One region of the Bacillus silvicola genome, then DNA from elsewhere that is predicted to be linked to it. Evidence: predicted binding sites of a transcription regulator. Region 1 holds the regulator's gene; the other holds the start of a gene.
The links. Region 1 encodes NrdR, which represses ribonucleotide reductase genes. Its sites were predicted from a motif close to AACACNATATATNGTGTT; they were not measured.
Positions count from the first base shown of each region.

Region 2: ACP6L7_RS14375 (anaerobic ribonucleoside triphosphate reductase) is a predicted target of NrdR. The motif match lies at 9,079-9,096, and genes of this name have one in related genera.

Region 1 is NZ_JBNGVC010000012.1:1,485,758-1,502,900, reverse strand. Features, by position in the region: gene phoR (sensory box histidine kinase PhoR) at 1-516, shown strand, start outside; gene polA (DNA polymerase I) at 801-3,434, shown strand; gene mutM (DNA-formamidopyrimidine glycosylase) at 3,447-4,277, shown strand; gene ytaF (sporulation membrane protein YtaF) at 4,350-4,982, shown strand; gene coaE (dephospho-CoA kinase) at 5,036-5,638, shown strand; gene ACP6L7_RS19735 (glyceraldehyde-3-phosphate dehydrogenase) at 5,748-6,776, shown strand; gene speD (adenosylmethionine decarboxylase) at 7,166-7,549, shown strand; gene nrdR (transcriptional regulator NrdR) at 7,746-8,207, shown strand; gene ACP6L7_RS19720 (replication initiation and membrane attachment family protein) at 8,361-9,767, shown strand; gene dnaI (primosomal protein DnaI) at 9,801-10,739, shown strand; gene ytxC (putative sporulation protein YtxC) at 11,325-12,206, shown strand; T-box leader at 12,238-12,465, shown strand; gene thrS (threonine--tRNA ligase) at 12,514-14,451, shown strand; ribosomal protein L20 leader region at 14,660-14,780, shown strand; gene infC (translation initiation factor IF-3) at 14,845-15,348, shown strand; gene rpmI (50S ribosomal protein L35) at 15,370-15,570, shown strand; gene rplT (50S ribosomal protein L20) at 15,608-15,964, shown strand; gene ACP6L7_RS19685 (dUTP diphosphatase) at 16,463-16,954, shown strand; gene ACP6L7_RS19680 (M42 family metallopeptidase) at 17,024-17,143, shown strand, end outside.
Region 2 is NZ_JBNGVC010000012.1:491,830-508,972, forward strand. Features, by position in the region: gene parC (DNA topoisomerase IV subunit A) at 1-1,698, opposite strand, end outside; gene parE (DNA topoisomerase IV subunit B) at 1,700-3,664, opposite strand; gene ACP6L7_RS14355 (CoA-binding protein) at 4,041-4,454, opposite strand; gene ACP6L7_RS14360 (S1C family serine protease) at 4,590-5,831, opposite strand; gene ACP6L7_RS14365 (response regulator transcription factor) at 6,035-6,712, opposite strand; gene nrdG (anaerobic ribonucleoside-triphosphate reductase activating protein) at 6,731-7,183, opposite strand; gene ACP6L7_RS14375 (anaerobic ribonucleoside triphosphate reductase) at 7,180-9,036, opposite strand; gene plsY (glycerol-3-phosphate 1-O-acyltransferase PlsY) at 9,262-9,858, shown strand; gene ACP6L7_RS14385 (HesB/YadR/YfhF family protein) at 9,967-10,257, shown strand; gene ACP6L7_RS14390 (acyl-CoA thioesterase) at 10,286-10,705, opposite strand; gene ACP6L7_RS14395 (glycoside hydrolase family 18 protein) at 10,815-12,107, shown strand; gene sspN (acid-soluble spore protein SspN) at 12,194-12,328, opposite strand; gene ACP6L7_RS14405 (FbpB family small basic protein) at 12,372-12,515, opposite strand; gene ACP6L7_RS14410 (3'-5' exonuclease) at 12,656-13,603, opposite strand; gene ACP6L7_RS14415 (redoxin domain-containing protein) at 13,721-14,296, opposite strand; gene ACP6L7_RS14420 (hypothetical protein) at 14,778-14,993, shown strand; gene ACP6L7_RS14425 (YmzC family protein) at 15,005-15,337, shown strand; gene ACP6L7_RS14430 (ABC transporter ATP-binding protein) at 15,360-17,018, opposite strand; gene acnA (aconitate hydratase AcnA) at 17,135-17,143, opposite strand, start outside.

The DNA.
Region 1 (17,143 bases):
GATTTATTAGACTTGTCAAAGATCGAGCAACAAGGGTTTAAACTAAATATGGGGACCGTTGATATGAAGGGACTTCTTGAAGATATTCATATGGTGCTTGATAATAAAGCAGGAGAAAAAGAAATCTCTTTACAAGTGAATGCATTAAAACGTGTCTCTGTCATTGGTGATCCAGGCCGCTTGAAACAAATCTTTATTAATTTAATTAATAACGCGATTGTATATACACCGGCTGGAGGCGTTGTTTCTGTTGAATTGGCAGAAGATAAATATAATGCTTATATAAAAGTATCTGATACTGGAATTGGTATTAGCAAAGAGGAAATCCCACGTATTTTTGAACGCTTTTACCGAGTGGATAAAGCAAGAAGTAGAAATACGGGTGGAACGGGTCTTGGTTTATCAATTGTGAAACATTTAGTTGAAGCGCATCAAGGTACGATTACGGTGGATAGTGAGGTTGGGGAAGGAACAACATTTACGGTTGTTTTGCCAAAATCAGCTACTGAAAAATAGGATGAAGGATATTTACAATATATTAACAATGGCTTAATTAAATATTAATAAAGCTCTGTTAATATAATAGATGAAAACCCCTTCATCCAAGGAGTAATTTTGGACGAGAATAGTTATGCTGTTCTCGTCACTTCCCTTTTATGTTAGTAAACGTTTGTATATATGATAGAAAATAGCCGTTATTTTTCTTCTCTCTATTAGTCATGTTAATATAGAGAGAGGACAGGAACGGTTTTTTTTCTGTGGAAAAAATCGTTTCAAATATGTATGGGGAGGTTTGTAGTTTGGAAAAAAAAGTCGTATTAGTAGATGGTAATAATATCGCGTATCGTGCTTTCTTTGCACTACCGCTTTTAAATAACGACAAAGGTATACATACGAACGCAATTTATGGTTTTACAATGATGTTAATGAGGATACTAGAGGAAGAAAAACCGACGCATATGCTTGTGGCGTTTGATGCGGGGAAAACAACATTCCGTCATAAAACGTATAGTGATTACAAGGGAGGACGTCAAAAGACTCCACCTGAGTTATCAGAGCAATTCCCATTTATTCGCGAAGTACTTGATGCATTTAATGTTCCGCGCTATGAATTAGAAAACTATGAAGCGGATGACATTATGGGAACCCTAGCGAAGGAAGCGAGTGAGCAAGGGGCTTATGTAAAAGTTATTTCAGGAGATAAAGACTTACTTCAACTTGTTTCTGATAATACACTTGTATGTATTCCGCGCAAAGGGATTACAGAAGTAGATGAATATACGAAAGAAGCTTTATTTGAGAAATATAGCTTATCACCAAAGCAAATTATCGATATGAAAGGTTTGATGGGAGACCAATCAGATAACATTCCAGGTGTACCAGGTGTTGGTGAGAAGACAGCCATTAAATTATTAACGCAATTTGAAACGGTTGAAGCAGTATATGAAAACTTAGATCAAGTGAGCGGAAAGAAATTAAAAGAAAAGTTAGAAGCAAATAAAGAACAAGCACTTATGAGTAAAGAACTTGCGACGATTATTACAGACGCACCAATTACTGTGCATGTAGATGATATGGCATATAAAGGGTATGAACCAAGTGATGTTATTCCAATGTTTGAGAATTTAGGATTTACATCTCTTTTAAATAAGCTAGGTGTTACGCCTGAAGAAACAGCTCCAGCTGAATTAGATGATATTACATTTGATATTGTGGAAGAAGTTACAGAAGAAATGCTTCAGCAAGATAGTGCGCTTATTGTAGAAGTGCAAGAAGATAACTATCATAAAGCGGATATTCAAGGTTTTGGTATTCAAAATGAAAGTGGTTGTTACTTTATTTCGGCAGACATTGCTCTTAAATCAGATGCTTTCAAAGCATGGCTTGCAAATGGAGAAATGAGAAAGCATACATTTGATGCGAAGCGAGCTATCGTTGCACTCAAATGGAACGGTGTAGATATTCAAGGAATTGACTTTGATTTATTAATCGCTGCTTATTTACTTGATCCAGCTGATACGGATAAAGATTTCCGTACTGTAGCGAAAATGAAAGAAACGCATGCCGTGAAATCGGATGAAGAAGTTTACGGAAAAGGTGCGAAGCGTGCAGTTCCAGAGTTAGATGTAGTAGCGGAGCATGTAGCTCGTAAAGTGCATGTATTATATGATGTAAAGCAAACGTTCTTAGAAGAATTAAAAAAGAACGAGCAATATGAATTGTTTACAGAGTTAGAATTACCACTTGCGCGTGTATTAGCTGATATGGAAGTAAAAGGTGTAAAAGTTGATACGGAGCGTCTTCGTAATATGGGAGAAGAACTTGCAGGTAGATTAAAGGAAATGGAACAGGAAATTTATAAGCTTGCGGGAACGGAATTTAATATTAATTCACCGAAGCAACTTGGGGTTATTCTGTTTGAGAACTTAAACTTACCAGTTATTAAAAAGACGAAAACAGGTTATTCTACGTCGGCGGATGTATTAGATAAACTTATGGATCATCATGAAATTATTCCAAATATTTTACATTATCGTCAATTAGGAAAGCTAAATTCAACTTACATTGAAGGTTTATTGAAAGTTGTACATGAAGATTCATCTAAAATCCATACTCGTTTCAATCAAGTGTTAACGCAAACAGGTCGATTAAGTTCAACAGATCCGAACTTACAAAATATCCCGATTCGATTAGAAGAAGGAAGAAAAATTCGTCAGGCATTCGTTCCATCAGAAGAAGGATGGATCATGTACGCGGCTGATTATTCACAAATTGAACTTCGTGTGCTTGCTCATATTGCAAATGATCCAGGGTTAGTTGAAGCATTCCAACATGACATGGATATTCATACGAAAACAGCTATGGATGTATTCGGTGTTGGGAAAGATGAAGTAACATCTAACATGAGGCGACAAGCAAAAGCTGTTAACTTCGGAATTGTGTATGGCATTAGTGATTATGGTCTTTCGCAAAACTTAGGAATTACAAGAAAAGCAGCAGCGGAATTTATTGAAAAGTATTTAGAAAGTTTCCCTGGTGTACAAGAATACATGGATGAAATCGTAAAAGATGCGAAACAAAAAGGGTATGTGGTTACATTATTAAATCGTCGCCGTTATATTCCGGAAATTACGAGTCGTAATTTCAATTTACGTAGCTTTGCTGAGCGTACAGCTATGAATACACCAATTCAAGGTAGTGCGGCTGATATTATTAAAAAAGCGATGATTATTATGGCAGATCGTTTAGAAGAAGAAGGATTACAAGCACGTCTTCTTCTGCAAGTACACGATGAATTGATATTTGAGGCACCAAAAGAAGAAATTGAAAAATTAGAGAAGCTTGTACCTGAAGTAATGGAGCATGCAATTGAACTAGCCGTTCCATTGAAAGTTGATTATTCTTACGGTCCAACTTGGTACGATGCAAAATAAGGACGTGATGAAATGCCGGAATTACCAGAGGTTGAAAACGTTAGACGGACGCTTGAAAATCTTGTAACAGGAAAAACGATTGAAGATGTCGTTATTACTTATCCCAAAATAGTAAAACGACCGGATGATGCAGAAATCTTTAAAGAAATGCTAAGAGGCGAGACAATTGAAAATATAAAGCGAAGAGGAAAGTTTTTGCTTTTATATGTAACGAATTATGTCATTGTTTCACATTTGCGTATGGAAGGTAAGTTTTTACTTCATCAAGAGGGTGAGCCAATTGATAAACATACGCACGTCCGTTTCTTATTTACAGATGGAACTGAATTACATTATAAAGATGTGAGAAAGTTTGGTACGATGCATCTCTTTAAGAAAGGTGAAGAGTTGAATCAAATGCCTCTTGCTGACTTAGGCCCGGAGCCATTTGATGCTGAATTGACACCGCAGTATTTACAAGAAAGATTGCAAAAAACAAATCGTAAAATAAAAGTTGTATTATTAGACCAGCGTCTTTTAGTAGGGCTTGGAAATATATATGTAGATGAAGTTTTATTCCGTTCTCAAATTCATCCGGAACGAGAAGCGTCATCTTTAACAGTAGAAGAAATTGAACGGATTTATGAGGCGACTGTTACAACGCTAGGCGAAGCAGTGAAGCGTGGCGGAAGTACAATTCGAACGTATATCAACTCACAAGGGCAAATTGGTTCGTTCCAAGAACTTCTAAATGTATACGGAAAAAAAGGGGAACCTTGTGTGACTTGCGGTACGATATTAGAAAAAACAGTTGTTGGCGGAAGAGGAACGCATTACTGCCCGATTTGTCAGCCGAGAATATAGAAAAGAGATAACATCGGATAGGCATTTGTCATATACATACAGCAGAGCTATGTATAAGGGAGGAGCTTACCGATGTACCTTTATTTATCTCTTATTTTATTAGCTTTTACATTAAGCTTAGATAGCTGTAGTGTAGGGCTAACATACGGATTAAGGAGTGTAAGAATTCCACTAAGATCAATTATAATTATCGGGATCTGTTCAGCAGCTGTCATGCTCGTATCCATGGGAATTGGACATATGATCGCGAAAATATTTTCACCAGTTATCGCAACGCGTATCGGTGGGCTTGTTCTTATTGGAATCGGGATTTGGGTATTATATCAATTTTTTCGGAGTGATAAAAAAGAAGAACTGAAGCAAGAGGAGAAGGTTTGGAAATTAGAAATTGCTTCTCTAGGGCTAGTGATTCAAATTTTGAGGAAACCGACTGTTGCGGATTTTGATAAATCAGGAACTATATCTGCAGGTGAAGCGCTACTTCTCGGTATTGCTCTTTCTATCGATTCGTTTGGTGCTGGAATTGGTGCATCCTTATTAGGTTATGCACCTGCTATGATGGCGATATTAGTCGCGGTTATGAGTTCTTTATTTTTATTTATTGGAATGAAGCTTGGCACGGTTTTGTCGAATATGAAGTGGTTACAAAAATTTACATTCCTGCCTGGGGTATTACTCATTATTATTGGAATTTGGAAAATGTAAGTATGGGCGTGGAACATTAGTTTCGCGCCTTTTATATTGTGAGGAGGATTATTATGACAGTGGTAATTGGATTAACGGGAGGTATTGCAAGCGGAAAAAGTACGGTATCAGAAATGTTTCGTGAACTAAATATACCAGTTATTGATGCTGATATTATTGCACGAGAAGTTGTAGAACGAGGAAAGCCAGCATATAACAAAATTGTAGAGGTGTTTGGAACGGAAGTGTTACAAGAAGATGGGGAGCTTGATCGACCTAAATTAGGAAGTGTCGTTTTTTATAATGAAGAAAAACGATTGCAGTTAAACAAAATTGTGCATCCTGCGGTACGTGAAGAAATGAATGCGAAAAAGGAGATGTACATAAAAGAAGGTATGCAAGCGGTTGTGTTAGATATCCCTCTTTTGTTTGAAAGTAACTTAACAAATCTCGTTGATCGTGTTTTAGTTGTAGCAGTTATGCCGAGTACGCAATTAGAACGTTTAATGAAACGGAATAATTTTTCAGAAGAAGAAGCAACGGCGCGTATTCAATCTCAAATGCCATTGGAAGAAAAAGTAAAGCGTGCAGATGAAGTGATAAATAATGATGGCACAATTATGGGAACGAAAACACAATTACAGGTAATTTTAAAGAAGTGGAACATTATTAACTAAAAAATTGTGAAATTAATGAAAATGCTTAGTGACATATCCCCTTTTTGTGTTATACTATTATTGGGATTGGAGATAAATAGTATAACGCATTCAAGGGGGATAACATATTATGACTCGTGTGGCAATTAATGGATTTGGACGTATTGGGAGAATGGTATTTCGTCAAGCAATAAAAGAAAGCGCATTCGAAATTGTAGCAATCAATGCAAGCTATCCATCAGAAACGTTAGCACATTTAATTAAATATGATACAGTTCATGGTAAGTTTGACGGAACAGTAGAAGCATTTGAAGATCACTTATTAGTTGATGGGAAAATGATTCGCCTTTTAAACAACCGCGATCCAAAGGAATTGCCTTGGACAGATTTAGGTGTTGAAGTTGTAATTGAAGCAACTGGTAAATTTAACTCGAAAGAAAAAGCAATTCTTCACGTTGAAGCTGGAGCGAAAAAAGTTATTTTAACAGCGCCTGGTAAAAATGAAGATGTAACAATTGTAGTTGGTGTGAACGAAGACCAATTAGATATTACAAAACATACTGTTATTTCAAATGCATCTTGTACAACAAACTGTTTAGCACCTGTTGTAAAGGTGTTAGATGAGCAGTTCGGAATTGAAAACGGTTTAATGACGACTGTTCATGCTTATACAAATGACCAAAAAAATATTGATAACCCACATAAAGATTTAAGAAGAGCACGTGCTTGCGGACAGTCTATCATTCCGACAACGACGGGTGCTGCGAAAGCGCTATCAAAAGTTCTTCCGCACTTAAACGGCAAACTTCATGGTATGGCACTTCGTGTACCAACACCAAACGTGTCTCTTGTTGACCTAGTAGTGGACGTGAAACGTGATGTAACAGTTGAAGATATTAATGAAGCGTTCAAAACTGTTGCAAACGGTGCATTAAAAGGAATTGTAGAATTCAGCGAAGAGCCTTTAGTGTCTATCGATTTTAATACAAATACACACTCAGCTATTATTGATGGTTTGTCTACAATGGTAATGGGTGATCGTAAAGTGAAAGTACTTGCTTGGTATGATAACGAGTGGGGCTACTCTCGTCGTGTTGTAGATCTTGTAACGTTAGTTGTTGATGAATTAGCGAAACAAAAAAATGTGCAACATATTTAAGTGGACGAGAGAGAGAGGGCAAGTGAAAATTTGCTCTCTTTTTTATTTTTTTCTGAAAAGGAAAAAAATTATATAAGTATATTTTCAAATAGTGGACATACCACGAAACGTTGGGATTACTGTATTCGTGAATCATTAATTTTTTTTAGGGAAAAGTAAAGAGGAAAATATGACAGAAAATCGAAAAAACTGTTGTTGCAAAATGAAAATAAACAAAGTATACTAACACTCGTAAACTTAAGAGCTGAGGTACGTAGTCACTACTTAAAGGGTTAGGACCTCTCTGGACTAACTTTCCCCCGTGGTAGTGGAGCAAGCCAAATTGCAAATTAGTTTTCAATTCGAACAGTTAGAATAAATTTACAAGGGGGAACTGTAGAATGGATACTATGGATACGATGGGTCGTCACGTGATTGCTGAACTTTGGGATTGCGATTTCGACAAGCTTAATGACATGCCGTATATTGAACAATTATTTGTGGATGCAGCACTAAGAGCTGGTGCTGAAGTACGTGAGGTTGCTTTTCATAAATTTGCACCACAAGGTGTAAGTGGAGTAGTAATTATCTCGGAATCACATTTAACAATTCATAGCTTTCCGGAGCACGGTTACGCAAGTATTGATGTTTATACTTGTGGGGATCGTATTGATCCAAATGTTGCTGCAGAATATATTGCAGAAGGTTTAAACGCGAAAACGCGTGAGAGCATCGAGCTTCCTCGAGGCACTGGTAGCTTCGAAATTAAGCAGAGAGAAACAAAAGCTCTTTAAAAAAGAACATAATTGATTTAAAATGTAAAGAGGTGTATAATGCACCTCTTTTTTAGTTTATATAAAATAGGATCATGATGTGTAATAACTTAGAGTGGTCAGTGTATAAGAATGAGTTATATAATATTGTATATATATTTTCACATGTAGGTGAGTAGCGAAAAAATAAAGATTATATTGTAAAGGAGTGAATGAATTGCGTTGTCCATCCTGTTTTCATAATGGCACAAGAGTGTTAGATTCGCGTCCGGTAGACGAGGGGCGCTCTATTCGAAGAAGAAGAGAGTGTGAAAGTTGTTTAAGTCGCTTTACAACATTTGAAAGAGTAGAAGAATCACCTCTTATCGTTGTTAAAAAAGAAGGAACACGAGAAGAGTTTAATAAAGAGAAGATTTTACGCGGTTTAATTAAAGCGTGTGAAAAAAGACCTGTATCTTTAAGACAGTTAGAGGAAGTAACACAAAGTGTGGAACGTGAACTTCGTAACTTAGGTATATCAGAAGTGAAAAGTGATATGATTGGTGAAATTGTTATGGAAGAACTTCGTGATATTGATGATGTTGCTTACGTACGTTTTGCTTCTGTGTATCGTCAATTTAAAGATTTAAATGTATTTATTGAAGAATTAAAAGATATACTGCAAAAAGAGAGAGAGTAGAAGGTGTAGTATATTCTCCTTATATACTGTAAGTAAATGAGATAAGAGAGCTAGAAGCGGAAGCTAATAGCTCTTTTTCGCTAAGAAATTATATAATAAAGATAGAACGAGTGAAATATAGGTTAGATTGGATAAGAGAAAGGAAAAGCAAGAATGGAAAAACAGTCATGGATGGAGCTATTGCCGATTGATCGTTATAAGGTAAGTGCGAAAGGGTTGTTACATAATTACGACCGGAAAGTTTTAACAATGTTGTATCAGCCATTAATAGGTAGTAGAGCTTTTAGCTTATACATGACGCTATGGGGGGAGCTTGAGCAAGATCGTGTATTTGGAAAAGAGAATACACATCACTCCCTTATGGTGACCATGCAAATGCAACTTCCTGAAATATATGAGGAACGAGTAAAGTTAGAGGCGATTGGGCTTTTAAATGTATATATTAAAAAAGAAAAAGATATTCGAATGTTTATATATGAGTTGCAACCACCGTTATCTCCGAAGCAGTTTTTTGATGATATTGTTTTAAGTATCTTTTTATACAATCGATTGAGTCGGACAAAATATAACCAAATAAAGCAATATTTCTTAGAAGAAGAATTCGATTTTACTTCTTATGAAAATGTTACGCGCTCCTTCAATGATGTATTTGATTCATTTAACCCAGGTCAGTTTGAGCATGCGCAAGAAGAACTTCGTATCCCCAAAACGACAACTATGCCAAGTAACGAGAAGGGGGATGCTCCGAAAGTTTGGAATGATTTCTTTGATTTTCCTTTATTTGTGGAAGGGTTATCAGCGCTTGTTCCTAAAAAGGCGATTACAGATCAAGTACGAGAATGTGTCATTACACTCGCTTATGTGTACGGTGTGGATGTGTTATCAATGCAAAATATCGTTCTTGGTACGGTGACAGAGATGCAAACAATTGATATCGAAAGACTTCGAAAAGGAGCTCGCGATTGGTATCAATTTGAAAATGGTCAAGCATTACCTGTATTAAGTGAAAGAGTGCAACCTCATGCTGCACGTACGATGAAAGAGAAAGAGCCATCTACGCAAGAAGAAATGCTAATGAAGCAGTTAGAGGAAATATCGCCAAAACAACTATTGAAAGAGATTTCAGGCGGTGCAGAAGCAACGAAAGCAGACTTGCAAATTGTCGAGGATGTAATGATAAACCAAAAGTTAACGCCAGGGGTTGTGAATGTACTTATTTATTATGTTATGCTACGCTCAGATATGAAACTTGCGAAAACGTATGTTGAGAAGATCGCTGGACATTGGGCACGAAAAAAGGTCGGTACAGTAGCTGAAGCGATGGCATTAGCGAAAGAAGAAAACCGCCAATATCAAGAGTGGGCTGAGACGAAGAAAAAAGGTCGTACGGCGAAGAAAACGGTACGAAGAGAAATGGTACCAGATTGGCTTAAAGAAGAGCCGAAAGAAGAAGTGAAAGAAACTGTGAAAACGGACGTGAGTGTTAAGAAAAATACAAGTTCGTTAGAAGATGAGCGGAAGCGATTAGAAGAAGTGTTGAAAAAATATAAGCGTGATTAATAAAAAAGAATGAACGCTCTTTGAGGTGAGGAAATGGAGCATATTCAAAATTCATTTGCGAAATTAATGGAAAATAAAAATTTTAAAAATAGATATGAAGTCTTAAAGACAGAAGTGATGGCGCACCCGCGTGTGAAAGAATTTATAGACGAACATAAAGGTGAAGTAACGACTTCGATGATTGAACGAAGTCTTGTGAAGTTGTATGAATATATTGGACAAAGTGTAGGGTGTGCGGATTGTCCGGATTTAGGTTCATGTAAAAACATGCTACAAGGATATGAGCCGAAGCTCGTCATCCAAGGTAAGATGATTGATATTCAATACGATCGTTGCATTAGAAAAGTAGCATATGATGAGAGAAAAAAATATGAAAAACTTGTTCAAAGTGTATATATGCCAGCTGACATTTTACAGGCAACTATGGAAAATTTAGACCCTTCAGAGTTAGATGCACGTATTGATGCAATAGGTGCAGCGAATGAATTTTTAAACACATACGAACCGGGTAAAAAAGTACAAGGTTTATATCTGTACGGTAAATTTGGTGTAGGGAAAACGTATCTTTTAGGGGCAATTGCAAATGAGCTTGCTCGAAAGAAAATTAGTTCGATGCTCGTATACTTCCCTGAATTTCTACGTGAAATTAAAAGTTCGATTCAAGATAATTCGATTGGTGAAAAGATTGATGCGGTTAAACGCGTACAAGTATTAATGTTAGATGATATCGGAGCAGAAGCGATGTCAAGTTTTGTGCGTGATGATGTGCTTGGCGCAATCTTGCAGTTCCGTATGTTAGAAAACTTACCGACGTTCTTTACGTCTAACTTTGATTTCAAGGAGTTGGAACATCATTTAACGTATACACAACGCGGTGAGGCAGAGCAAATGAAAGCAGCACGTATTATGGAACGAATTAAATATTTAGCGAAGCCAATTCCAATTGGTGGGAAGAACCGTCGTCATAAGTAAAAGAGCAAGCTGAGAAGCTTGCTCTTTTTTGTTATAGTGATGATGTTTTGGAGATAAGATCAAAGTATTCAAGGTGTCTAAAACTAACACTTTCTTCATAACGATGTAGTAACTCTTAAGCAGTTTACATATGACGAAGGAACCTTTCGATTTGATTTTTATAATGTATATACTCAAACATCTTAATACCGTCCGTTTATCCTAATTCGTGAGGGCTAATAATTAGTAGGGAATGAGGATGCCTTCACAGATTAAAGTTTCACTTTATCCCGCTATTTGTGGGAGTCGGGCTGCCCGTAAACGCCCGATTGGTGAAGGCTAATAATCAGTGGGGGACGAACAAAACCTCCACTGATTAAAGTTTCACTTTATCATAATGGTCAAATTGTTGAAAATTCATAGTAGCTTGTATCATTTTTTTCTCTCCCCCTTAATATATATAAAATTAGCAAGCCATATCGAGTGGATTTTCTAACGATGGGAGATATATTTCTACTAAGAGTGAACTTCCACAGATCGGACTCTTATAGGATTTGTAACGTATAGATGCAATCCTTTAGAGCGGGGATAAAAGGGGGGACAAAAGTGATTGAAATTTGCTTCGAAGAAAAAAATGATGCTGCGCACGTATACAGACAACTAACGAAAAGAACGGAATCTTTATACAAGGAAACAAGTGTATATTTAGATGGGCAAAAGGTTATTATTCATATACCATTATGTGAATCGAATTATATTGAAAAGATTTTATTGCCAGTACTACTATATTTCATTATGAATGTGAAACAAAATGAATGGATTCATACCATTTTAAAGGAAAAGTTTTTTTACGAAGAACAAGAAGAGTGTCATCAAATCTTGCATATGGCACAGGAGATATTAAAAGAAAGAAGAAAAGGAGTGGCTCGTGATTTAACGCGTCATAAATTTGAGACCTATATTATGTCATCTTTAAATGATTGGCTTTGTGATCCGCTTTCATTCTCGTTTTCATCATATGTTCGTTTTCGTCTTCGTACATATAGGGAAATGGTAGCTAGGCTTGCTGAAGTTGCAATTGATGAGTATAAAATGGAGCAAGAATACCAAATGTTCATTGAGACCCTTCGTCAACAAGTAAGTAGCCGGAAATCACGTTTGTCCTGTGTGCATCTTATTTTTGATGAAAGTTTTATTTTCTATGATGATAAAGGTAGACGTTTAAAACAGGAGAGGTTGGTCCAATATATAGATGAGGAATTATTAAAGCAAAAGGATGTATATATCGATACGAAAGTAATTGCGCCACTTCTTTCTATTTCGCCGAAAAAGATTTATTTATATACGAAAGAACAAGATCATAATATGATCATTACTTTGCGAAATGTATTTCAAGAACGGGTCCAATTACATGGATTACATGAGTTTGAGCGCAATGTGAAAAATTTAAAAAATAAAGGTAACGCCCTTGATTTTCTAAGTTTTTGAGCATATAATTACCTACATAAATGAAATATATTGAAATGTCATGATGAGGACATGAGTAGTTATCTACGATTTTCAGAGAGGGAAGCCTTAGGGTGTGAGCTTCCTAGTACGGGATTATTACTTACCACCTCTAAACTTTAGCAGTGAACGTTTTTCTAGTAATTGCTAACGGACAACACCGTTATGTTGAACTTGAGCAATTAACAATAAGGTTAATTGGAACAAGGGTGGAACCACGAATTCAACACTCGTCCCTTTTTACGGGATGAGTGTTTTTTATTTTGAAAAAAAAGAGGAGTGACCAGTGATGGCAGACGTAGTTAAAATTACTTTCCCTGATGGAGCTGTGAAGGAGTTTCCAAAAGGCGTAACAACTGAAGAAATCGCAGCTTCTATTAGCCCAGGCTTAAAGAAAAAAGCTGTGGCTGGAAAATTAAACGATGAGATGATCGATCTTGTTACACCAATCGAAGAAGATGGTGCAGTTTCTATTATTACATTAGATTCTGAAGATGGCTTATACATTTTACGCCATTCAACAGCTCACCTTTTAGCACAAGCGTTAAAACGTTTATATAAAGATGTTAAGCTTGAGCTTGGCATTGGTCCAGTAATCGAAAATGGCTTCTACTACGATATCGATATGGAAGAAGCGATTACAGTTGAAGACTTCAAGAAAATCGAAAAAGAAATGCAAAAAATTGTAAACGAGAACTTAGAAATCGTTCGTCATGAAGTACCACGTGCAGAAGCACTTCGTCGCTTTGAAGAAATCGGCGATGAGTTAAAATTAGATTTAATTAACGATCTTCCAGAAGATGCAGTTATTTCAATCTATGAGCAAGGCGAATTCTTCGACCTTTGCCGTGGTGTTCATCTTCCATCTACAGGGAAAATTAAAGTATTTAAATTATTAAGTGTTGCAGGTGCTTACTGGCGCGGCGACAGCAATAATAAAATGTTACAACGTATTTACGGTACTGCATTCGTTAAGAAAACAGAATTAGATGAGCACTTACGCATGCTTGAAGAAGCGAAAGAGCGCGATCACCGTAAACTAGGTAAAGAGTTAAAACTATTTACTAATAGTCAAAAAGTAGGACAAGGCTTACCACTTTGGTTACCAAAAGGTGCAACAATCCGCCGTATTATCGAGCGTTACATCGTTGATAAAGAAGCGAGCTTAGGCTATGATCACGTATACACTCCAGTGCTAGGAAGCAGAGAGCTTTATGAAACTTCTGGTCACTGGAATCACTACCGTGATGGCATGTTCCCATCAATGGAAATGGATAATGAAGAGTTAGTTCTTCGTCCAATGAACTGCCCTCACCATATGATGGTTTATAAAAATGATATTCACAGCTACCGTGAATTACCAATCCGTATTGCGGAACTTGGAACAATGCACCGCTATGAAATGTCAGGTGCGTTATCTGGATTACAACGTGTACGCGGAATGACTTTAAATGATGCGCACATTTTCGTTCGTCCGGATCAAATTAAAGAAGAGTTAAAACGTGTTGTAAACTTAACTTTAGAAGTGTACAAAGATTTCGGCTTAGAAAACTATTCATTCCGTCTATCTTATCGTGACCCAGCAGATACTAAAAAGTATTATGCTGATGATGAGATGTGGGAAAAAGCACAAGGTATGTTAAAAGAAGCTATGGATGAAATGGGTCTTGATTACTATGAAGCTGAAGGTGAAGCGGCATTCTACGGTCCAAAACTTGACGTTCAAGTTCGTACTGCTCTTGGAAAAGACGAAACACTTTCAACTGTACAATTAGACTTCTTACTTCCGGAACGCTTTGAATTAACTTACGTTGGTGAAGACGGTAAACAACATCGTCCAGTTGTAATCCACCGTGGTGTTGTATCAACTATGGAACGTTTCGTAGCCTTCTTAATTGAAGAATACAAAGGCGCATTCCCAACTTGGTTAGCTCCAGTTCAGGCGCAAGTAATTCCTGTTTCTCCGCAAGTGCATTTAGACTATGCGAAGAAAGTACAAGATGAATTACGACGTGCTGGTATCCGTGTTGAATTAGACACTCGTGAAGAGAAAATTGGTTACAAAATCCGTGAAGCACAAATGCAAAAAATCCCGTACATGCTTGTAGTAGGTGACAATGAAGTGGCTGAAAACGGCGTAAACGTACGTAAATATGGTGAACAAAAATCAGAAACAATTGCATTAGATGCTTTTGTTGACATGATTAAAGTAGAAGGAAAACGATAAGAAAAAGCCGCGGTATACCGCGGCTTTTCTATGTAATATAAGTGAAAAAAATTAGAAAAAATAACCATGTAACACTTATCATAAAAAAGTATTGCAAGTATGTTAGTTGTTTGTTACAATACTTCTTGTTGTTAGTAAAACACATCGCGTCTTCTTGACAGACGTCATGTCCTATGATAAACTCATCAAGGATAATAGAATATGGTTTTGGAACAAGTAGAAGCACCCGCTTCTCACCTGATGGACGCATTCGCAGTTAGCAGGTAAATGTATTTCTTACTTAAGATATTACAAGTGTGGGTGCCGTATGCCCGCACTTTTTTTTGTTCGGGTTCTACAATTACAAAACATATTCTGAAAAAACCTTGGAGGTGGCTTACTATTAGCAAGGATATGATGATTAACGAGCAAATTCGTGCACGTGAAGTACGTTTAGTTGGCGCAAATGGCGATCAACTTGGAATCAAGTCTCGTAATGACGCTTTAGACTTAGCTGCAAGTCTTAATCTTGATTTAGTATTAGTTGCTCCAAATGCGAAACCGCCAGTATGCCGCATTATGGACTACGGTAAATTCCGCTTTGAGCAACAGAAGAAAGAAAAAGAACAGCGCAAAAATCAAAAAGTAATCAGCATGAAAGAAGTTCGTTTAAGTCCAACAATTGATGAACACGACTTTAACACAAAACTTCGTAATGCTATCAAGTTTTTAGAGAAAGGCGACAAGGTTAAAGCGTCAATTCGCTTTAAAGGACGTGCCATTACTCATAAAGAAATCGGTCAACGTGTTTTAGATCGCTTCTCAGAAGCTTGTGCTGAAGTTAGTACAATCGAATCTAAGCCTAAAATGGAAGGACGTAGTATGTTCTTAGTTTTAGCACCGAAAAACGATAAGTAATAGATAGAGGAGGAAATACCTATGCCTAAACAAAAAACTCATCGCGGCGCTGCAAAGCGTTTCAAAAAGACTGGATCAGGTAAACTGAAACGTTCTCACGCTTACACAAGCCATTTATTTGCTAACAAATCTACAAAAGCTAAACGTAAACTACGTAAAGCTGGTGTAGTAAGCGCTGGTGACTTCAAACGCATTCGTCAAATGCTTGACAACTTAAAATAAGTTCGGCTGATATATAGAACAATTAGGAGGTAATATTATGCCAAGAGTAAAAGGTGGTACAGTTACTCGTCAACGTCGTAAAAAAGTAATAAAATTAGCAAAAGGTTATTACGGTTCTAAAAATACATTATTCAAGGTTGCTAACCAACAGGTTATGAAATCTCTAATGTATGCATTCCGTGACCGCCGTCAAAAGAAACGTGACTTCCGTAAATTATGGATTACACGTATCAACGCAGCAGCTCGTATGAATGGTCTTTCTTACAGCCGCTTAATGCACGGTCTTAAAAATGCTGGCATCGAAGTTAACCGCAAGATGCTTGCTGACTTAGCTGTTCATGACGAAAAAGCTTTCGCTGAATTAGCAACAGTTGCAAAAAACAACATTAACTAATTAATTAGTTGAAGCCTTAGAAGATTTTTCTTCTAAGGTTTTTTGTTTACATTTATTGTAAATATTCAATGATTTGCAAAATCCTTCAGTATTATCGTTATCGATATGACAAAATCAATGCGAAAACTATAGTGATATAGAAGAATATGTGTATAAAGTCGGGAGAATCCTCCTGGCTTTTTTTATTTATGCTCCTTTGGAAAGAAGAGTATCTTTCCTAGCAGAAACGACACTGCTATAATGGAAAGATGATATGGAACTTTCATCAGATAAAGTAAAACTTTAATCAGTGAGGTGTTATCCTCGGCTAAATATTAGCCATCACCAATGAGGTGAACAATCGAATAGCGATGATTGAAACGTATTTGCAAATTAAGGACAAGCTATTTTATAAAGAGTTAGGTAGCTGACTTATTAATAAGAACTGAAAAATAATAATGAACTTTGAGATGAAACAACATTGTTGCGTAAAATGCGATGTTGGAGGAGGACAATAGAATGGACTTACTACAACTATTTAAACTACAAAAAGAATTAGATGACCGTATTGTGAAAGAACATGACTTACAACCAAAAAAATTGTTAAAAGAAAAAATGTTAGCTCTTCTTGTAGAAATTGGAGAACTTGCAAATGAAACACGTTGTTTTAAATATTGGAGCAATAAACCAGCATCAGAGCGTGAAGTAATATTAGAAGAATACGTAGATGGTTTACATTTTATCTTATCAATCGGAATCGATTTAGGAATTGATAAAAACTTCTTATTCTATAAATGTGCGCAAACGAATAAAACGCAAGTAGAAATTTTCTTAGACACATATGCAAAAGTGATTCGATTTACAGATCAACCTTCTATTACGAACTATATTGAACTATTTACAAGTTATCTTCGCCTTGGACAAGCGCTTGAATTTGAACAAGAAGAGATTGAAAAGGCGTATTTAGACAAAAATGAAGTAAATCATCAGCGTCAAACACAAGGATACTAATTTAATTTTTGAATATTTCAATTTCCTTTTGTATAATAAAGTGACTGAAGAAAAAGGAGGGTGTTGGCAATGACAAAATTAGACGCGACATTGACAATGCTAAAAGAATTAACAGACGCACGCGGTATTGCGGGTAATGAGCGCGAACCACGTGAAGTAATGAAGAAATATATTGAGCCGTTTGCAGAT
Region 2 (17,143 bases), 990 kb from region 1:
TTCATATACAGGAAGATAAATATAATTTCCTTTGTTCGTAAATAAAAGAACGGTTTCTGTCGTGTTTGTATCGAAACGCTCAAGTAAGATGTCACCCTCTTTCATACCGAAGTCTTTCCCGTTCGATGCATTATGTGAACGCCAACCCGTTCGTTTCACATATCCTTCTTTCGTTACAGTAACGATGACATCTTCTTGCGGAATCATAACTTCCACATCGATTTTAATTTCCTCAATTTGTTCTTCAATAATAGCACGGCGATCATCACTATATGTTTTCTTTACTCTCTTCAAATCTGTTTTAATAACTTGAAGTAGTCTTTTTTCACTTTGTAAAATCGACTGTAACTCTATAATTTTCTTATTAAGCTCATCCGCTTCTTGTTCTAACGCCGTAATATCTGTATTCGTTAAACGATATAATTGCAGCGACACAATTGCTTCTGACTGTGCTTCTGTAAATCCAAATTTCGCACTTAAATTATCTTTCGCGTTACGCTTATCTTTAGAAGCACGGATCGTTTCAATCACTTCATCTAAAATCGATAATGCTTTCTTTAAACCTTCTACAATATGTTGACGATTTTCTGCTTTTCGTAATTCATATTGTGAGCGTCTTGTAACAACTTCTTTCTGATGCCCAATATATGCATCCAAAATCTTAGGTAATGTCATAAGTGTCGGACGACGATTATTTATCGCTACCATATTAAAGTTGTACGGAATTTGTAAATCTGTATTCTTATATAAATAATTTAAAATACCTTCAGCATTTACTTCTTTTTTTAATTCTACAACGATGCGAAGACCTGTACGATCTGTCTCATCACGCACTTCAGCAATTCCATCTAGCTTTTTATCTAGACGTAATTCATCCATTTTCTTAACAAGGTTTGCTTTATTTACTTCGTACGGAATTTCTGTAATAACGATTTGTTGCTTCCCACCACGAATCGTTTCAACTTCTGCTTTTCCGCGAATAATAATTTTACCTCTCCCTGTTTCGTACGCTTTTTTAATACCATCAATCCCTTGAATAATACCACCCGTTGGGAAATCTGGTCCTTTAATAACTGTTAATAAATCATCAACAGTACTATTCGGCTTATCAATACGCATCATCGTCGCATCAATTACTTCTCCAAGGTGATGCGGAGGAATTTCTGTTGCATAACCAGCTGAAATCCCTGTCGATCCGTTCACTAATAAGTTTGGGAACATTGCTGGTAATACAACTGGTTCTTCACTCGTATCATCGAAGTTTGACACAAATTCTACTGTTTCTTTATCAAGGTCACGTAATAACTCAGATGCAATTGGTGATAACCGTGCTTCTGTATAACGCATTGCCGCTGCTGGATCGCCATCAACACTACCATTATTACCATGCATTTCAACTAAAACATTACGTACTTTCCAAGTTTGACTTAAACGTACCATCGCCTCATATACAGAGGAATCACCGTGTGGATGGTAGTTACCAATAACATTACCTACTGTTTTAGCTGATTTACGAAACGCTTTATCATGTACATTTCCTTCTACATACATAGAATATAAAATACGTCTTTGTACCGGTTTTAAACCGTCACGCGCATCTGGAAGCGCGCGGTCTTGAATAATATATTTACTATAACGTGCAAAGCGATCACCTAACACGTCTTCAAGCGGGAGGTCATGAAACTTCTCTGCTTGCATGTTATTCCACCTCCGTCTCCATAATCATTTCATTTTCTAAAATATTTCCCTCTTCTTGCATACCAAATTGTACATTTCGTTCGATCCATTTACGGCGAGGTTCTACTTTATCACCCATCAATGTCGTAACTCGACGCTCAGCTCTTGATGCATCGTCAATTTTCACACGAATTAACGTACGTGTTTCAGGATTCATCGTTGTCTCCCATAATTGATCGGCATTCATTTCACCAAGTCCTTTATAGCGCTGCAACATATAGCCTTTACCGACCTTTTTTGTTACACCATCTAATTCTTCATCAGACCATGCATATTCAATTACTTCACTTTTCCCTTTTCCCTTACTTACTTTATATAAAGGTGGAAGTGCGATAAATACTTTACCAGCTTCAATAAGTGGCTTCATATAGCGGTAGAAGAACGTCAGTAGTAACACTTGAATATGTGCTCCATCCGTATCTGCATCGGTCATAATAACAACTTTATCATAGTTAATATCTTCAACAGCGAATTCATTCCCTACGCCACCGCCAATTGCGTAAATAATCGTATTGATCTCTTCATTCTTAAAAATATCAGCAAGCTTTGCTTTTTCTGTATTAATTACTTTACCACGTAATGGTAATACTGCTTGGAAACGTCGGTCTCGACCTTGTTTCGCTGAACCACCGGCAGAGTCACCCTCTACTAAGTACAGTTCATTTTTCTGTGGGTTACGTGATTGTGCAGGTGTTAACTTACCACTCAATGTACCTTCTGATTTCTTTTTCTTTTTACCAGTACGCGCTTCTTCTCTCGCTTTACGAGCAGCCTCACGCGCCTGCGCTGCTTTAACTGCCTTTCTCACAAGAAGTGTAGCAACATCCGGGTTTTCTTCTAAAAAGTAAGCTAAATGCTCAGATACAATTGCATCAATTGAAGAACGAGCTTCACTTGTACCTAGTTTCCCTTTCGTTTGCCCTTCAAACTGAAGTACTTCTTCTGGTACACGTACAGAAACGATAGCCGCTACACCTTCACGAATATCTGTACCTTCTAAGTTTTTATCTTTTTCTTTTAATAACGATACTTTACGAGCATACTCATTGAACACACGCGTCATTGCTGTTTTAAATCCAGCTTCGTGTGTTCCCCCATCTTTTGTACGTACGTTATTTACAAACGAAAGAATGTTTTCTGAATAGCCATCGTTAAACTGGAATGCTAACTCTGCTTCAATTCCGTTTTGTTCACCAGTGAAGTATACAACTGGATGAATCGAATCTTTCTCTTCGTTTAAGTATGAAACGAAAGCTTCAATTCCTGTTTCATAATGAAATACATCCTCTAAATCATTACGTTCATCTTTTATCGATATTTTCATTCCTTTTAATAAGAATGCAGATTCACGTAATCTCTCACATAATGTTTCATAATTGTAATTTGTTGTACTGAAAATAGTTGTATCTGGTTTAAAATGTATTGTTGTACCAGACTCTTTTGTCTTCCCGATTTTCTCTAACGTCGTTGCAGGAATACCACCATTTTCAAAGCGTTGTTCATAAATATTTCCGTCACGTTTAATCGTTACTACTAACCATTCTGACAAGGCATTTACAACTGATGCCCCAACACCGTGCAAACCACCACTTGTTTTATAGCCACCTTGACCAAACTTACCACCAGCATGAAGTACAGTTAAAATGACTTCAGGTGTTGGTTTCCCAAGTTTATGCATTCCCGTAGGCATTCCTCGCCCTTTATCAATAACACTAATACTATTATCTTTATGTATTACGACAGAAATTTCGTCGCCAAATCCCGCTAACGCTTCGTCAACGGAGTTATCTACTATTTCATATACTAAATGATGCAATCCACGGCTATCCGTACTCCCGATATACATACCCGGGCGTTTTCGAACGGCTTCAAGTCCTTCTAACACTTGAATTGCATCTTCATTATATTGGAACTGATGCTTCGCCAAACTCCTTGCCCCTTTCCTAATTAAATCAGAACATATGTTTCTATTATAGAATAACGCCTCGACTATAGTTTTGGCAAGTTATCTTATCTATTTTATATACCATTTTCAATAGAAAAATCCTTGTTTTTTCACAAGGATTCCTCTAGGCTACTATTTCAGAAAAATAATCGTTTGTCAACGAGAAATGGATATGTATTCCAATATTATACATTCCATACCTTTATCATGATCCAAATGATCAATATCCAAAACGGGATAACAAGTAACAATCCCCAAAAACAGCCTTTAAAAAATCTCATGATGAACACCTCGTCCATCGGCCCTACTTATGTATATTGTGAGGGCTGAATCAATCTTTTTATCTTTAAAGTCTATACTACTTTGTCATCGCATGCTCTACTTTAATACAACGATCCATTATTACAGTATAGCCTTTTTCTTGTAAAAGTTTATATGTATCTTCATCTTGTACTCCTAATTGTGCCCAAAAAACATCTGCATCAATCTCTACAAACTCTTTCCCAACATCCATTAAAAATTCTGAACGGCGGAATACGTTTACGATATCAACATGTTCTTTAATATCCTTTAGTGAAGGCACTGCCTTTTCTCCAAGTACTTCATCAACTGTTGGATTTACCGGTATAATGCGGTACCCCGCGTCTTGCATTGCTTTTGAAACCATATACGATGTACGTTCTGGTTTATCTGATAATCCAACAACTGCGATTGTTTTGCTTTTCTTCAATACTTCACCAATTTCCGTACGAGTTGGGTTTTCAATTGTCATAATTAATCCCTCCTATACCTTTAGTATATCCGATAAAGAAAGTCTCTTTCAACATGAAAGAGACTTTCTTTTATTCCGATTGATGTAAGCTAATAATCAGAAGGAAGAGAACTCTCCACTGGTTAAAGGTTACATTTATTGATTCTTTGTAGCTGAATTATCTGCTAATGTAGCTGTTTTCGTCATTTTTTGACCATTGCGATAGAATGTAACTTCTACTTTCTCGCCTACTTTTTTCTTTTCATATAAATATTTACGGAATTGAAGTGAATTTTCTACTTTTTGATCATCTAATGCTACTACAATATCATATTGCTCTAAACCAGCTTTTTCTGCTGGTGATACTGGATAAATTTTACCTAATACAACGCCATTTGTTACTTCTTTTGGCACTTTTAATTGATTTACTGCATAAGCTTGCACATCTTCTAATGAAACGACACCGACTCCTAGTGCTGGACGTTTCACCACTCCATCTTTTTCAAGTGATTCAATAACTGGTTTTGCGATGTTAATTGGAATTGCAAAACCAATACCCTCTACTGATTGCTGAGCTATTTTACTTGAGTTAATACCGATTACCTCACCGTTTTGGTTAAATAGTGCACCACCACTATTACCAGGGTTAATCGCTGCATCTGTTTGAATAACTTGTGCTTGCCAATCAGGACGTTTATCACCATCAATATCAACTGGAATTTCACGCTCTTTACTACTGATGATACCTTCCGTTACACTTCCATCAAATCCTAATGGATTACCGATTGCAATTGCTTTCTCACCCGCACGGATTTTACTGGAATCACCTAAACTTGCAACTTTATTCACATTAGATCCATCAATCTCTACAACAGCTAAGTCCAACCAAGGGTCCTTACCAACTAATTTTGCATCGACTTGCTTTCCATCGCTTAGTTTAACGGCAAGTTTATTTGCACCATCTACTACGTGGTTATTTGTTACGATATATGCTTTATTTCCTGCCTTTTTATAAATAACACCTGAGCCTGTACCAGCTGTTTGTTCTTGGCCTGTCGGCTGCATCGCAAATGGATCAGCACTTTGTTGCATATTAATCACACCAACAACAACATCCTTCGCGCCCTCGATCATTCCCGGTAAATCAGTTTCATTTTTCGCTTTATTTACAACTGGAACTACAGTTCCTTCTACTTGTTTATTAGAATTGAATGACGAAACAGCTGCACCATTATTTTGCACCCATGGCATGTACGGTGCTGCAAAACTAATCGAAACTGCCCCGACTACAGCTCCAACTAAACCTGTGAAAAAATATCCTTTTTTACTACCTGATTTTTTCATTTCTCTCGTTTCACTATGCTCTTCATTTAAATTCGGTCCGTCGTAATATCCCATGTTTTATTTCCCCTCTCTGGTGAACTCGTACTTTCAGTATAGTCACTTTTTGTGTCCTTCTTGTGAACTCATCGTGAAATCCAATTAAAAAAATACTCCTATCTATCATTATAGACAAGAAAAGTATTTTTTGTACATTCCACCTACAAAGGAGAGTATAAATTTGCTATATCCCGAAGCTAAAGTGCATAGTAACTTAAAGGTTATTCTTCAAATTTATAACCCACTCGAATGACAGTACCGATATGCTTCGCTCTATCTCCTAGCTTATTTCGCAGTTTTTTAATATGTGTATCAACCGTTCGATCATCGCCGTAGTAGTCATATCCCCATAACTGATCTAATAAATGTTGACGCGACAACACAATTCCTTTGTTCTCCATTAAATAAACAAGAAGCTCAAACTCCTTATGTGTCAATATAATTTCTTCTCCCTCTACTAAAACTGTTCTAGATAGTCGATTCACTTCTATTCCAGCTAAAGACATAGCATTTTCTTCAGTTACTCCTACCGCACCATCCGCACGTTTCAATAATGTCTTTGCTCGAGCTACTAACACTTTCGGACTAAAAGGTTTTGTTACATACTCATCTGCACCTAATTCGAACCCTAGTAATGTATCATCCTCATCTGAACGTGCTGTCAACATAATGATTGGTACTGCTGATTCTTTTCTAATTCGTCTACAAACAGACCATCCATCTATTTCTGGTAACATAATATCTAACATAATTAAATCAATTTCATGCTCTGCAAATAATTCTAACGCTTTTTTTCCGTCTTCTGCTTCGATTACTTCAAAGCCTTCATTACGAAAATAATCACTAACGATTTCACGTAATCTTCTTTCATCTTCAACAAGTAATACTGTTTTATTCATATAATCTATCCCGCCTTTTTACTCTTTCAATCGAATAATACGTTGATTGGAGCTTCCGCGAAATGGAAGTGTTAAATCTTTTTTCTCGATTTCAAATCTTCCATCGACTAAAACATCCCCATAATGTAACAACTCTATCATATCATTATTTTGAGAACTCTGTATCTCTTCTAACGTATAACCTGTATACATCCATAGATTTTTTTTCAAACCTTTCACAACTTTTGCTACTTTTTTCACTTCAGCAGCTTGGAAGAATGGATCTCCACCTGAAAATGTTACATCAGTTAATGGATTACTTGCAATCTCTTTCACAATCTCTTCTACCGTCATTTCAGTTCCGTTGCAAACATTCCAAGATGCCGGATTATGGCACCCGAAACAACGATGCGGACAGCCCGCAAAAAACACGACTGTCCGCAATCCTTCTCCATCTACTACACTATCATGAATGATGTTCATAACTTTCATTTATGCTTCACCCGATCCATCTCTTCACTACGTTTCGCACTATTCCACTTCGACATATCTCCTACAAGATAGCCCGTTATACGGCGAATTCTTTCTATATTAGCTTCATCTTCATTTCCACAGCTTGGACATTCATTCCCAATAACTCCATGATAACTACAGCACTTACAACGATCAACTGGATGATTAATTGAACCGTAGCCAACGCCATTCTCTGCCATCGCTTGCACAATTTGCTTTAATGCCTTTTTGTTATGCATAGCTGCTCCGTCTAGTTCAATATACGTAATATGTCCCCCGTTACATAGGGCATGGAAAGGTCCCTCTAAACGAATTTTTTTTATAGCTTGAATGTTATAGTAAACTGGGATATGGAATGAATTCGTATAATAATTATGGTTCGTTATACCGCTAATCACACCAAATTCCTCCCTATCTTTTTTCACAAACTTCCCTGATAGCCCTTCGGCAGGAGTTGCAATTACTGAGAAGTTCAGTTCATGTTCTTCTGTCGCTTTATCCATTCTATCTCTCATAAAGGAAATGATTTCATACCCGAGTTTCCATGATTCTTCATCTTCTCCGTGATGCTTTCCTCTTAAAGCTACTAAACATTCCGCAAGACCGATAAAACCAAGACTTAACGTCCCTTGTTTTAAAATGGATGCTACAGAATCTTCAGGCTGTAACTTTTCTCCACCGCGCCATACACCTTGTGAATATAAAAATCGAAAATCTCTCGCTCGCTTCGTACATTGATACTCAAATCTCTCTAATAATTGCTTAATTCCTAAATCTAAATAATAATTTAACGCTTCAAAGAACGCTTCTTTTGAACCACTAATTAACGCTAATTTCACTAAGTTTATAGACGTAAATGATAAATTCCCTCTTCCAATCGCTGTTTCTTCTCCATGTATATTAGACATAACACGAGTACGACATCCCATGTAACATACTTCACTTTCCGGTCGGCCATCATAATGCACTGCATTAAATGGCGCATCTAAAAATGAAAAGTTAGGGAATAATCGTTCAGCCGTTGTCTCTAACGCTAATTCAAATAAATCATAGTTCGAATCACATTCTTCAAAGTTCACACCTTTTTTCATTTTAAAAATTTGAATAGGAAAAATTGGTGTTTCCCCTTTACCAAGACCCGCTTGTGTCGCTTTTAAAAGCTGTCTAACCAATAACCGTCCCTCTTTTGATGTGTCTGTTCCATAGTTAATAGAAATAAACGGTACTTGTCCCCCGCCCCTACTGTGCATACTATTTGAATTGTGAATAAACGCTTCACACGCCTGATACGTATCATTTTCTGTTTCTTTCCATGCAAATTCTTCTATCTGTTCTTTTGTAAGCGGATATGACTGTAATCGTTTCTTATGTCTCGCTACTGTTTTTCTCACATATGGAGCTAAATCAATATCAAAGAGTGCAAACGATTGACCACCGTGCTGCATATTTTGATTCGCTTGAAAAATAATAGACGAAAGAGCCAATGCACTTTTAATGTCTTGCGGTTGTCTCATATGTCCATGTCCGGTATGAAAACCGTTAGCAAGCATTTGTGCTAACGGAATTTGCGAACAAGTCGTCGTTCCTGTCGCATAAAAATCCAAATCATGTGGATATAATATATTTTGATCTATCGCTTTTTTCACTTGATCTGATAGTAAATTTGCTACAGCATAATACTTTGCGCTCTCAGATGCGAACGTTCCCATCACTCCCATTGGAGATCGGCCATCTACATTTGCATTTTCCTGCATTAAATCTTGTTCATTACCGTGGATAATTGTCTCAAATACTTTCATTAATTCTTCTCCACGTACATTTTGTTTCAACATTCATAACCCTCCACCAACATGTTGTTGTCTTTTGATTAAAATCATACAACATATAGTTCTAGTGTATTTATGAAAAATGTAACATTCCTGTGAAAGTTTTTTTAAAAATTAATGACTTTTTCATTTGTAAAAAAGAAATGTGCTCTTTACAAATGTATGGTACAATATACGGGAAAAACTCTTTTTACCCTTTATCAACACATTTGTATAAAGGAGACTGAACTCATGATTATTACATATCTTTTATTTATCGTTGCCTACTTACTTGGCTCGATTCCGTTTGCATTAGTCGTTGGAAAAATTGGCTATGGAATTGACATTCGTGAGCATGGAAGCGGTAATTTAGGCGGAACAAATACATTCCGTACACTAGGGAAAAAAGCGGGTTTTATCGTTACAATTGCTGACATTTTAAAAGGTACATTAGCAACAAGTCTACCGATTATTTTCGGGTTAGATGTTCACCCACTATGGTTTGGATTAGCAGCTGTTCTTGGACATGTATATCCAATCTTCGCGAAATTCCGCGGGGGGAAAGCAGTTGCAACTTCTGCTGGGGTGCTATTATGCTATTCACCTATTGTTTTTGCAATATTAGCTGTTGTCTTTTTCAGCCTTTTATTTACAACAAGATACGTATCACTTTCTTCTATGGTAACAGCTGTCGTTGCTGTTATTGCATCAATTGTTAGCGGGGATAAAATCTTCATTATTGCGATGTGTTTATTAGCAGGTATGGTTATTTATAAACACCGTGCAAATATCGGGCGAATTATAAATAAAACTGAACCGAAAGCAAACTTTTCAAAAAAGCAAAAATAAGATCGTAACCCACATAACGCAAAAAGAAAACGTGAAGCATATTAATAGCGTCTTTTTGCGTTATTTTTTATACTAAAGAAAAAGCAACATAATTTGGAGGAACTATACATGAATCTTTCCGTAACAAAAGAAGCAGCACAATGGTATAAAAACGAATTACACTTACAATCGGGTGAAACACTACGCCTTTTCGTACAATACGGCGGTTGCAGTACTGTACAAAAAGGACTTTCTTTAGGTATTCGTAAAGATGACCCTGCGCACCCTGCTGTTCAAACTCAAGAAGAAGGTATTAACTTCTTTATTGAAGGCGATGATGAGTGGTTCTTCGATGGACATAATTTATCTGTTACATTTAACGACGGTGATGATTTCCCCCAATTTAATTATGAAAAATAAAAAAAGCGTGGCTTCTGCCACGCTTTTTTTATTTCTTTTTAATTTCCTCATATTTCGCATACCACTCAGGATATAATTTTTTAAATGATACAGGGCGGAACCCTTCTTTTTTCGCACAAATATTCGTTGTACTTGCAGTAATGCAAAGCTCACCATCACCGTTATATATTTCATAACCATATACAACACGAAGCGGGCTCACAGTATCAATCCACGTTTTCACAATTGCTTTTTCTCCGTAACGCATCGCTTTACGATATGAAATTTGCAAGTCTAATACAGGAGAAATAATTCCCTCTTTCTCCATTTCAACATATGAAAATCCTAATTCTTGTATAAGTTTAGTGCGCCCAAGTTCCAGCCACACTAAATAGTTTGAATGGTAAACAACACCCATCTGGTCTGTTTCCGCATAGCGGATTTCAACTTCATGTTCTGCTACAAACATTTCTATTCGCCTTCTTTCACTTCTGCTACCTTGCATACATTTAATCATAATACAGTGGAATCAAAAATAAAATAAAAACAGTGAATCTTTTACCGAAAGGGGCAAGTATATGATCCAAATTGTAACTGTTCGTAGCGGTGATAGTGTTTATGGTTTAGCATCAAAGTACGGATCTACACCTGAAGAAATTGTAAAAGACAATGGACTAAATCCAGCTGAAACACTCGTTGTTGGTCAGGCACTTATTGTTAATACAAAAGGCAATAATTATTATGTACAGCCTGGTGACAGCTTATATCGAATTTCTCAAACGTATAACGTTCCTCTCGCTAGCTTAGCTAAAGTTAATAATCTTTCATTAAAATCTATTCTCCATGTCGGCCAACAATTATATATACCAAAAGGTACAAAACGAGCAGTAGAATCCATCGCTTATTTACAGCCTTCAACAATACCGATAAAAGAAAGTTTAGTAAATGCTACACGTGCTATTAATCCATTTTTAACCTATTTAGCCTACTTCAGCTTTGAAGCAAAAAGAGACGGCACTTTAAAAGAACCAACGGAAACAGCGAAAATCGCTAATATTGCAACGCAAGGTAAAACCATCCCTATGCTCGTTATTACAAATATCGAAAACGGGAACTTTAGTCCTGAACTAACATCTGTTTTGTTGCGTAACCCAACCATTCAAAACAAATTTATTACTAACATTTTGCAAACAGCTGAAAAATACGGCATGCGAGACATTCATTTTGATTTCGAGAATGTAGCACCTGAAGATCGCGAAGCGTATAATCGTTTTTTACGAAATGTGAAAACACGCTTACCTAGCGGGTACACATTAAGTACAACGCTTGTACCAAAAACAAGTTCCAATCAAAAAGGGAAATTTTTTGAGGCTCATGATTATAAAGCACAAGGGCAAATTGTTGATTTCGTCGTCATTATGACATACGACTGGGGTTGGCAAGGCGGACCACCGATGGCGATTTCTCCTATCGGGCCTGTGAAAGAAGTACTTCAATATGCAAAATCTCAAATGCCACCACAAAAAATTATGATGGGGCAAAATTTATATGGTTTCGATTGGAAACTTCCGTTCAAACAAGGAAATCCACCCGCAAAAGCAATCAGCTCTGTTGCAGCTGTTGCACTAGCTCGTAAATATAATGTTCCTATCCGCTATGACTTCACGGCTCAAGCTCCTCATTTCAATTACTTTGACGAAAACGGCGTACAACACGAAGTTTGGTTTGAAGATTCACGGTCCGTTCAAAGTAAATTTAATTTAATGAAGGAACAAGGTATAGGCGGTATTAGCTATTGGAAGATTGGCCTACCATTCCCACAAAATTGGCGTTTACTCGTTGAAAACTTCACAATCACGAAAAAGGGCTGACATAAGTCAGCCCTTTTTTCATATTGCTGTTGAAAATACACCTTTAATTCCCTCACAAAAAAGAAGAATGATAATATCCTTCTTTTCTAACCGTTATCTACAATTGGTTGTTTGCCAGTTTGGTCTTGCATTTGCTTCCCTTTATTGCCACCAGCTTTTTTCGATTGTGTTCCAATTTGATTTGGTGCAAAGTCTTTTGAATTCTTTTTCGGATTACCCATTACTATCGCCTCCTTAACACTAGTATCGTACTAGTGTTAAGAATTATTCAGCCTGCTTAAAAAGTTTCATTTCATAACGTTTTTCAATACGTTCTTCAATTCGATCGATTGCATCACGATCGCTTAATAATTGTTGTTTATTTTCATTTACAAGTTCTTCAAACGATTTACGGCGACTTCTTCTCATGCTGCTCACCCTTTCTCCTTTGCTTTCTTACTACATAGTATGAGCAAATGAAAAACTCTTTAATCAGATTTGCAAGAAAATTTTATGTTTTAGTACTCCTAAAAAAACTCCGTGTACAATATTTTGCACACGGAGTTTTTTTATACCATAACATTTAAATACTCTTTCAGTTTTTCATCTGCATTCTTTTCATTTTCTTTATAATCATGAAGCGCCTGTAATACAAAATCATACTGTTCTAAAATATAACTTTCTAATTTCAAGACATCCTCTAAGTTATTAAGCATAATTCTCGTATTACCAACTTCACTTTTTAACGCCGGTTCACATTTTAAACTCGTACATATTCCCTTGACATCATCTTCTAATATCTCTGTTAATACGTATTTCTTTCGCCCTTTTACCTTTAATCTCATAACTGGATAAAAAGCTTTTATATCTAGATAACTACCTACGTTCATACAACGTAGCCATTCTACATTTCGTCTATTACGTACAAGTATCTCTTTCACTGCTTCGTATACCGCAGTTTCATCAAGTACGACCTTATTTACTTTTCGTTTCCCATCTACTTCAATAGATGCACATTTTTGATAAACAGCCGCGCACGTAATACAATCGTCAAATGCATTATGAGAACTTAAGCGAATTCCAAGCATTCGCTTTAACGTTTCAAGTTTATGATTAGGTGCGTGCTTCATATATTTCTTAGCTAAAAACACCGTATCAATTACTTTATTTTTAGGCTCAGGTAATCCAAGCATATTTACATTACTTTTCAAAAAACGCATATCAAAAGAAGCATTATGAGCCACGATAACATTTGTATGTAAAAACGCTAAAAATAACGGTAACACTTCTTCAATTGTCGGTGCATCCGATACACGATAATTTGTAATACCTGTTAAACTCGTAATTCGGCTCGGAATTGGACGCTCCGGATTTACATATGAAACAAACTGATCTACCAGTTCATGATTATGATATTTCACTGCTGCTACTTGAATAATTTTATCATTATAAGGGTTAAACCCTGTTGTTTCAAAATCAATTACAACATAATCTAACGGTAAGGATATATTCCCCACTCCAAATACACTCCTTTTTCTCTAAACGTTTATATTTCTTTTATCATATCACGAAGCTTTCACTACTTGAAAAAGAAAAGGCAGAAATGATTATATTCCATCTCTACCTTTTCATCGTTATTTTAATTTAGCAATCCGTTTCTCCATCTCTTTTTGAGTCATCGGTCCAATGAACTTATCTTGAATGACACCTTTTGTATCTATAAAATACGAAGTTGGTATGGTAATTACTTTATAAGCTGTTGTCACATCAATGTTCTTGTCCAATAAAATAGGAAAAGTAATTCCTTTTTCTTTAGCAAAATTGCTTACCTTTTCTTCTCCCCCACCTTTTTCTGAAGGCGTATAATTTATTGCTAAAATTTCTACTTTTTCTTTATGTTCTTTATAGAAAGCCTCCATATCAGGCATTTCTTGCTGACAAGGCCCACACCACGTTGCCCAAAAATTTAAAATCACTTTCTTTCCTTTTAAATCAGATAACTTTACATGCGTTCCATCTAACTTAGTTAATTCAAAGTCTGGCGCACTCTTCCCTATTTCAATACCATTCCTTGCAATCATCTCTTTCATAGCAGCTTCACTTTTTTCTTGCTTCCCCTGTACCGCCTGATCTTTTTTACCAAACTGTTCATAAGCCGCATATCCCGCTAAACAAAGTAACACTGTAATAATCGTAAGCTTCCGCCACATTTTATATCACCCTAACGTGTTTTTCTTCTTATAACATAATCACAAAGATACTATATACCTTATTTTAGCTTATACGGACAAGCTTGGAAATATTCACATTCGAAATAGTTAGAATATTTATAGTATAGATGAAATATTTACCTTTTTATCATATAATTAGAAATAAATACAAAACCTGCGAGGTGATATGTATTTTGCAATTACTTATCAACCCTTTTACTTTTGTTTTCTTTACTTTACCATTACTATGCATTTGTTTTAGCGGCTTACTATACAAATTCAAATGGGCTGCTATTATTATTTCTTTTACTGTTCCACTTATTTTTTTCATTATCGTCTCGGGGTTTGATATACACCTAACTTTACAAAACTTAGACGTTTGGATTATTTATAGTGCTGTTTATTCTGTACTTTCCTACATAATAGCAGCTCTAATACGAAGAAAACTGCACATGTAAAACTTTCAAAAAGGGGGATTTTTATGAATCTATTTGAAAAAATACTATTATATATTCTTAGTTTTATATTTTCCCCAATCGGGATTATCACTTGGATCGTCTCGCTCTTCAGTAAAGATCCTGAAAAAAAGCAAGTTGGGCGTATTTGTCTCTTTATCGCTTTAATCTCATTTATCCTTTTAGCCGGTCTCGGTATTCTTAGTTTCTTCACGATGACTACCACCACTACTATACAATAGTTATAGAAAGGATGATTGTTTTGGGAGAGCATCCTATTAGTAAAGAACTTCGCTATATACGAATATGTTTAGTTGTTTTAGTAATCGTTCTTTTATTTTTCAACAGTGAAAGAGTCGTTAAAATTTCTACAAATCATGATGCCGTAGAAAACGTTTCAACCAGTAATATGACACAAATTGCTGAAAATACATTTGCTATCCAAGAATATAATCCATCACTAAGTAGCGAACATACGGTCAAAATTTTCAAATATAATCCGGATACAAATCAACTTACTCTAGTCAAAGAGTTTAGTACTAACGATCCAGAGTCTTATACGTATCAACTTAATAAGAGTGAATAAAGATAAGAGCGCTATATAGCTCTTATCTTTTTACTAGCATCTCTTTAAACAATGACTTACAAGTTAATAATTCTCTAGGATCCCCACATTCCACAATACTCCCATTATTCATGACGACAACTCGATCCGCTATCATCGCCCTCTCAACATCATGTGTCGTCACAATTCTCGTTACATTCCCTCCTAGCCCTTTCAGTATATTCCAAACCACTTCTTGATTGTTCGGATCTAATCCCGAAGTTGGTTCATCTAAAATAATGAGATTCGGATTTGATACAATCGCTCGCAATAACGCCAGACGCTTTCTCTCTCCTCCCGAAAACTCTTCTCCGCTTTTATGTAGTACAGTCTGAATACCTTCAGATAACCTCCAAATAATCGGCTTCGCATTTACAAGTTCAATATTTTTTTCTAATTGTTTTTCTAGGCGCTCTTCCCCGAAATACATATTCTCTTTTACTGTCGTTCGAAAAAAACGAGGTTCCTGCCATATAGTAGTCATACAAGCTTTATTACCATAATAAGCAATACTACCATTAGATGGTTTATATAAGCCCGTGATTAATTTTAAAAGCGTCGTTTTACCTGCACCACTTTCCCCCACAATGATAACGAGTTCGCCAGGATTAATTTGCAAATGAATTTTTTTAATTCTACATCTCTCTTCACCGTTCTCTTGAAATGAAACATTTGTTAATCTGATTCCTATCGCTCTTTCTACATTTCTGTATTCAGCCTGTATATCTAAAAAACAAAAAACTCGATTTGCCGAAGCGATTGCGACTTGCGTCATCATCAATAAATCACTCGCATAACGAACAGGGAAAAAAAGCATCTCAATTGTAGCTAATACTGCAACGAGCGATCCAACTTCCATATCCCCTTTTATTATTTTTTGTGCTCCTATAATAAGAACAACTATATACGCGACCGTTTCAATCACCGTTCCAACTATTCCAATGCAATGTTGCATCATCGTCTTCTTTACTTCCGTTTTATAAGATTGTGCTGTTACTCCTTTAAATAAGTGAATTGCCCATTTTTCTTTTTGTAAACTCCGTAAATCTTGTATACCTTTTACAAACTGTGACACCATCTCTACAACACTTGATTGATTTTTTTGAGAAATATCCGCAATATTCCTTACCTTTTTCCCCATAACCATTGGAACAATTGCGCTTAAAAATAAAAACGGAGTTATCCACCATATAAAGTCTATTTCTATATGTTGTAGCGCTATGATTGCACCAATAAATTGCGCAAGTGCATGAATATATTCGACTAATATAGATCCATATAACCTTACCCAGTTCGGGATATCAGAAACGACTAATGTTTCTAGCTCTCCTTGTTTTACCTTCTCGCTTTCTTCAAATGGTAATAGGAAAAAATGACGCAATACATCTATACGCTTCTCTCTTAATATTCGCTGACTCGCTTTTGAGCTTACATAATCAAATGAAAGATTGTTCACCCACATTAACAAGCGGCTGACTGTAAACAAAGTAATGTAAAGATATGCTCCCTTCAGCTCTCGTTGAATAAGATTATCTACAATTAGCCCCATAAATAGTGGCCGAGATAAATTTAAAATAGCTGCAAAAAGTCCACTGCATACAGCTGCTATTACTAATAATTTTTCTTTCTGTAACGGTAACAATATTCTTTTATATTCTTTCATGATGTTCCCTCCATTTTTATAGTAAAAAGAAAAGGATGAAACCAAATGGTTTCATCCCTTTCCATAAAATAAGGAAGCTAACAATTGTTAGCTTCCTTATCGTTTATTTCAATTATTTAGTTCGA